One region of the Photobacterium sp. GB-1 genome, then DNA from elsewhere that is predicted to be linked to it. Evidence: predicted binding sites of a transcription regulator. Region 1 holds the regulator's gene; the other holds the start of a gene.
What was found. The regulator CRP, encoded in region 1, controls carbon source genes, mostly activating them, when cyclic AMP is high. The targets are predictions, from matches to a motif close to TGTGANNNNNNTCACA.
Positions count from the first base shown of each region.

Region 1 (3,634 bases):
TGCATGAATCTGTCGACATAAAATTACGCAATCAGTTGCAATAAGTTTTATTAATGTGAGTCGTGCCCAGAGAGTTACGACTCAAAACTTGCCTCCGCTAGCAGTTTCACTTTTCAATCCCGACATCCCTGTTAACTTGTAGTAGCATTGTTGCCCGATCAGGTAATTTTATTATTGCCTGCTTTCTCATTTATCTTTCGATAATCAACAACGACAAGGTTAGTCATGTCTGCAAAACATCCTATTATTGCAGTTACTGGTTCATCAGGAGCAGGAACCACGACGACTTCTGAAGCATTCCGAAAGATGTTCAATATGATGAACATTAATGCGGCATGGCTAGAAGGCGATAGCTTCCATCGCTATACCCGCCCTGAAATGGACACTGAGATCCGCAAAGCTAAAGAGCAAGGTCGACATATCAGCTATTTTGGCTCAGAAGCCAATGACTTTGCCCAATTAGAGCAATTTTTCAAACAATATGGTGAAGATGGCACTGGCCGCTTTCGCCGTTATCTACACACATTTGACGAAGCCGTACCCTACAACCAAATGCCCGGAACGTTTACTCCGTGGCAACAGTTAGCAGAAAACACTGATTTACTCTTTTATGAAGGCTTACATGGTGGGGTTGTCGATGGCGAGATCCATGTCGCACAGCATGTTGATCTTCTTATTGGCATGGTACCCATTGTTAACTTGGAGTGGATCCAAAAAATTGTTCGTGACACGAGAGATCGAGGGCACTCTCGCGAAGCGGTGATGGAGTCAATCGTTCGCTCCATGGACGATTACTTAAATTATTTAACTCCGCAATTTTCACGCACACATATCAACTTTCAACGTGTACCAACCGTTGATACCTCAAACCCGGTGAGTGCCAAAGGGATCCCAAGCTTAGATGAAAGCTTTGTTGTGATCCGATTTCGCGGTTTAAATAATGTCGATTTTCCGTATTTACTTTCCATGATCCAAGGCTCATTTATGTCACGTCATAACACGCTTGTCGTCCCTGGTGGAAAAATGAGTTTTGCAATGGAATTGATCATGCGCCCCCTTATCGAGAAACTGATTAATACAGGGAAAATCAGTTAAGTTTGCACAAACGAAAATAAATAGAAAAAAGGTTGGCACAAACACCAACCTTTTTCATCTCAATCATTATTAAGCAGTGATGATTTCATACGAATGAGTCAACTTAACCTTTTCACCAATCATCAAGCATACAGAGCAATATTTCTCTAAAGAATCAGCAATGGTGTTAGCCACTAAGGTTTCATTTAAATCAAAACCTGAAACAATAAAATGCAAATTGGCTGCGGTAAATAAACGTGGCGCTTGCTCTCGACGCTCAGCTGAAATAAGAACCTCACAACCCACAATATTTTGCGCTTGGGATTGTAAACCACTGACAACATCTACTGAGCTACACCCTCCCGCCGCCATTAATACCAATTCCATTGGACTTGGAGCTTTATCCCCTCCATTACCATCCATGACTACACTATGACCGGAGCTAGATTGACCTAAAAAAGTCATATCTTCTACCCATTTTACTCGGGACTGCATCGCTTAATCCTTATTCAAACGCCCAATAATTGTCTCTAGTCTTATTGATTAAATAATGAATGTAAATCCTAATTCTCCGCCTTAATAACAACTTTTTTCCTCTCTAAAAATCGTCGTAATAATCATTACTTATCGCACCACTTAAAATTATCTCGCCGCATTGTGATCCTGTGCACAGTTATCCATATGAAATGAACGAATCTACTAGATCAATATCAAGAAAAAGGCGCAGAAAAAGGATACACTCTAACTTATTCAAGTTAGCTTGCAGCCCAGCGGCTGAATGGATACCCTATCAGTAGGCAGTTTTTTTTCTCGTGATAAAAGTTAGAAAAGAAACCAATGCTGTTGGGCAACAAATGCAGAGGAAGTTAGTAATATGGTTCCAGGTAAACCGCAAACAGATCCAACTTTAGAGTGGTTTCTTTCCCATTGTCATATTCACAAGTACCCATCGAAAAGTACGCTGATCCACGCAGGTGAGAAAGCAGAAACGTTGTACTACATTGTGAAGGGTTCTGTTGCTGTACTAATCAAGGATGAAGAAGGTAAGGAAATGATCCTTTCTTACCTAAACCAAGGTGACTTTATTGGTGAGCTTGGCTTATTCGAAGAAGATCAAGAGCGTACTGCTTGGGTTCGTGCGAAAAGTCCTTGTGAAGTAGCAGAAATTTCATTCAAAAAATTCCGTCAGTTAATTCAGGTTAACCCTGATATTCTGATGCGCTTATCTGCTCAAATGGCAAGTCGCCTACAAGTGACAAGCCAGAAAGTAGGTGATTTGGCATTCTTAGACGTTACAGGTCGTATCACACAGACATTGCTAAATCTTGCAAAACAACCAGATGCAATGACGCACCCTGATGGCATGCAGATTAAGATCACTCGTCAAGAAATCGGTCAAATTGTTGGCTGTTCTCGTGAAACAGTGGGTCGTATTCTGAAAATGCTTGAAGAGCAGAACCTTATCTCTGCTCACGGTAAGACGATTGTTGTTTACGGTACGCGTTAATTTTTAACGTCTTTAACCGTACGAAAAAAGCCGCACACTGTTGCGGCTTTTTTATTTCTTATTGATTAATAATCCCCCCATAAATACCTTTAAAAAGTGTGTCATTAATGCCATTAATTAATTTGTATTGCTCAAATTAAATGCTAAATTCAAGCAATGAATGGACTTCATCTTTTTTTGGTTTTTATATGGATATTGAACGTTTTGCCCCGAATAGCTACACCACTGTACCTGGTGCTATCGCTCCTCAACCTACAACTATTGAGATGACAGGCTTTAGTGACCGTCGTTGTTATTTAGAACAGCAAACAGGTTTACGTCGCTGTCCTGTTGAAGACAGTGGTATTTGGGGATCGCCCCTCGATAATTAACAGATTTAAAAAAAAGCAGCCAATTGGCTGCTTTTTATTGCCTTGTTTACACTGTTCAAGAGTTATAAGTACTTTCAAAGATCTTATCTGCCGAAGCTTCTACAAACCCGGTATAAATCTCACCATCTGGCTGTAAATAACGTTTAGCAAACTCATAAAATCCGCCAGAGACCAACATCTCACCATCAGAAAACGTGACCATGACTTTATCAGCCATGGTTGCTGATTGCTCTAACATCACAGTAGGATCGCCTTTTACCGCACCTCCCGCCTGATTAATGTCAAAACCACTTGATTCGAGAAAATGGTTCACTTCAGAAATTTCATTAAATTGCTCAAGCTGATTAATATCAACAGTAAAATGATTAGCACCAAAACCATGCGCTGCCACCCACCCTGCATATTCACTTTCTGCATTTAAAAACTGATAACTATCACGGCTTAACTGCCATGGTTTACCTTGAGAAAGAAAAGCAGGATCAGCAAAATAAGCATCATCAACTTGATCGACAAGCTGACGTACTTCTGTTTGTAACTCTGTTGAACATAACCCTAATTGCAGTTCACTAATAAATACTTTAGGCGCAGAAGGATCGGGATGTTCAAAGTGCTCTGCATATAACTTTTTCGCTTTGAAATGATATCGACCTTTGGGTTTATAACCTACCGCAATAAATGGAGC
Region 1 covers NZ_PYOB01000007.1:144,971-148,604, reverse strand. The annotation lists gene C9J45_RS10310 (YheU family protein) at 1-44, shown strand, start outside; gene C9J45_RS10305 (phosphoribulokinase) at 226-1,095, shown strand; gene C9J45_RS10300 (OsmC family protein) at 1,165-1,569, opposite strand; gene crp (cAMP-activated global transcriptional regulator CRP) at 1,949-2,581, shown strand; gene C9J45_RS10290 (hypothetical protein) at 2,770-2,952, shown strand; gene C9J45_RS10285 (DUF1338 domain-containing protein) at 3,008-3,634, opposite strand, start outside.

Region 2 (3,634 bases), on a different contig from region 1:
ATTGGTCTATTTTTGTGGAATTAAGCATCAATAAATATCACGCGATCTACATTTTTTAACGAATTATCTAAATAATGCTCTTTTTTGTGTGACAAATAACACGTTTATTTGTATGATAAATAAAATTTTCTAGCATTACTTTTTTTACTATGGATTACATTCGATCTTTTGCCATTGTTATGTTTTGCTTTTTACTTGGTCAAGGCATACAACATCTGACTCATTTGCCGATCCCTGGCAGTATTATTGGCTTGTTTATACTGTTCTTTGGCCTCGTTACTGGCATATGCAAAACAAAATGGGTCGATAAAACCTGTAATTTACTCATCAAACACATGGCATTGCTATTCGTGCCTGTTGGAGTTGGCTTAATAAACTACCTTGGTTTAATTAAGCACAATGCAACTATCATCTTTGCGAGCACATTAGGCAGCACATTAATTGTATTGCTTGTGATCGGCCTTGCGCTTCATCATAAGGAAAAAGAGTCATGATCTGGTTAGTTGCAACGCTAGTGGTATTTTACAGCATGCGCTATTTAGCAATGAAGATTCGTAATCCACTTTTTAATCCATTGCTCATTTCGCTGATTATTTTAATCGCTGCACTGCATTGGTTACAGGTGCCGTATGAAACCTACTTTGCAGATAACGAAATAATTAACTATTTGTTAGGTCCTGCGGTAGTGGCCTTAGCCTTACCTTTATATCAGCAACTGCCTTTAATTAAGCGTAAGTGGAAAACAATTTTAAGTGCCTGTTTTGTTGGTAGTATCTTGTCGATGACATTTGGTACCTCCATTGCGTTTTTAATGGGTGCTGATGCTCAACTTGCAGCCAGTATTTTACCAAAATCTATTACCACACCACTTGCGATGGCCGCTTCTCAACAAATTGGCGGGATTCCTGCGATTACAGCAGCAATGGTGATTATTGTTGGGCTATTTGGTGCGGTGTTAGGTTATCCAGTGATGAAACTGGTCCGTATTTACCATCCGTTAGCAAAAGGGTTAACGATTGGTACGGTATCTCATGCTTTAGGTACAGCAAAAGCTGTCGAAGAAAATTATCAAGAAGGGGCATTTAGCTCATTAGCGTTAGTTATCTGTGGGATCATGACAACGTTACTCGCTCCCATCATGTTCCCTATTTTAGAACACCTGTTTTTCCACTAAGTTATTCCTATCTCATGTTATGAGCTTAAACACTAATTCTTATTAGTTTTAAGTTCATAATGTTTTGATAACTATTTATTACAGGAAAAATTACATTTACATGTGTGAGTTCGCTCTCGATAATGTATACCAACCTACACTATCATTATTAATGTGATTCAAATCACACTTGATTAATGACAATTAACTTAGAATGTTTCTCCATCAACAATACGGAGTAACACACCAATGCACGCAAAAGTTATGGATGCATTAGGTCAATTACCTAAAGAGCTTGCATCAGCTTTACGACCAATTATTGAAGATAAAGATTTTGATTCAACAATTAGTCCTGAACAATTTGAACAGTTAGTTTCCCAAACTAATTTATCTGATACTGATCTTCGTCTTGCTCTCCTTCCTGTTGCTGCTGCTTACGCTGTTGTTCCTATTTCTAATTTCTATGTTGGTGCTATTGTTCGTGGTACATCTGGTCGCCTATATTTCGGTGCAAATATGGAATTTGTAGGCGCAAGTATGGCGTGTACGATCCATGCTGAGCAATCTGCAATTAGCCATGCTTGGATCAAAGGTGAAACAGGCATTAAAGACGTAACGATTAACTACAGCCCTTGCGGTCACTGTCGTCAGTTCATGAATGAATTGAATACGGCGCAAGATTTAGTTATTCAACTTCCTGAACGTCAGCCAATGACACTGCAACAATACCTGCCTGAATCTTTCGGCCCTGCTGATCTTGGGATTAAAGATGCGCTATTAAGCGACATTAATAATGGTATTACGATTGCTGAGCAATCAGAGCTTGCTGTTGCTGCTTGTGATGCTGCAAACCGCTCTCATGCACCGTACTCTAAGAACTTCAGTGGTGTTGCATTAAAAGCCAAAGATGGTCGTGTTTTTGTGGGTATGTATGCTGAAAATGCAGCATTTAACCCAAGCCTACCACCGCTGCAAGTTGCGCTAATCAACATGAATATGTCAGGTTACAAACTATCTGAATTAGTTGAAGCGGCATTAGTAGAAAGTGCAGAAAGCCTAATCAGTCAATTAGCGCGTACTCAAGCACTACTAGAAGCACTAAATCCTGATATTCAAATGACTTATGTTGCTTACTAATCGTTAGTGCTAGCAATATCTGTTGATGTAAAACCGCCATAATAGGCGGTTTTTTATTGCCTAATGCATTCAACACAATCAGTTATATTGGCTATCTAAAAACAAAAGCGTATTATCTCGCTATGCTTTTTTGACGAAACCAATTTTTAATGTCTGATTCACATACCCCAGTTCATAACCCAGTCCAAGGTGCCGGATGGATGCTTTCTGCAGGCCTTGCCTTTGCGATTGTAAATAGCCTTGCACAATTTCTCAGTATTAAGCTCCATGTCTCTTCAACTACTTTTGCGTTAATCCAATACTTTGTTGCACTGGTGGCTATGCTGCCATGGCTGAGAACCATGGGTATTCGCCGTTCACTAAAGACAGAGCAATTCTTCCAGCACTGTTTCCGTGTCTTTCTTGCGGTGATTGGTATCCAACTCTGGCTATGGGCACTTGCCTATCCTGTTCCTATTTGGCAAGGCATTGCACTGCTTATGACTTCACCGTTATTTGCAACTATTGGCTCAGGTGTATTACTAAAAGAGAAAGTTGGCGCTGCACGTTGGTGCGCAACGCTTGCTGGCTTTATTGGTGCAATGATCATTTTAGAGCCGTGGTCTGATTCATTTAGTATTGCGACATTATTACCTGTCGGCGCTGCGGTTTTCTGGGCGGGTTATTCTTTGATGGTGAAAAAGCAATCTACTACAGAATCACCAACCACTGTTGTGATGTATTTACTTATTCTGATCACGCCATTTAACTTGTTACTGGCTCTACCTGATTTTACTATGCCAACAGGCGGCACAACATGGACATTAATCATCGCTGCTGGTCTGTTAACCGCACTGGCACAATGGGCGATTGCTAAAGCCTATGCCGTCGCTGATGCGTCATTTGTTCAACCATTCGACCACGCAAAATTACCACTAAACGTGTTAGGTGGTTGGCTTGTATTTGGTTGGGTACCACCGGGTCGATTATGGTTAGGTGCGGCGATTATTATTGCTTCTGTGGCCTTTATCACCCAATGGGAAAAGCGAAAATAGCTAGTAATAACCGTACCCCATAAAAGATTCACTAACCGCCTTCTTGGCGGTTTTTTATTATAAGCTCTAAAGCTTTTCTAATATTTACTTTTAAAGTCTATTTAAATCCCGACGCAAACGTTTGCTTAAATAAAAAAACAAGGTATTATCACGCCCAACCAACACTATCCAACATAAATAGTAAGGAATAATAATGTTAGGTACAGCTAATGGTTCAAATGCAACACGTGTTTTACTTTTAGGCTCTGGCGAGCTTGGCAAAGAAGTCGCGATTGAATGCCAACGTTTAGGTATTGAAGTGATTGCCGCA
Region 2 covers NZ_PYOB01000004.1:219,414-223,047, forward strand. The annotation lists gene C9J45_RS06890 (hypothetical protein) at 1-24, shown strand, start outside; gene C9J45_RS06895 (CidA/LrgA family protein) at 150-494, shown strand; gene C9J45_RS06900 (CidB/LrgB family autolysis modulator) at 491-1,174, shown strand; gene cdd (cytidine deaminase) at 1,403-2,290, shown strand; gene C9J45_RS06910 (DMT family transporter) at 2,440-3,324, shown strand; gene purT (formate-dependent phosphoribosylglycinamide formyltransferase) at 3,518-3,634, shown strand, end outside.
Region 2: cdd (cytidine deaminase) is a predicted target of CRP. The motif match lies at 1,278-1,293, and genes of this name have one in related genera.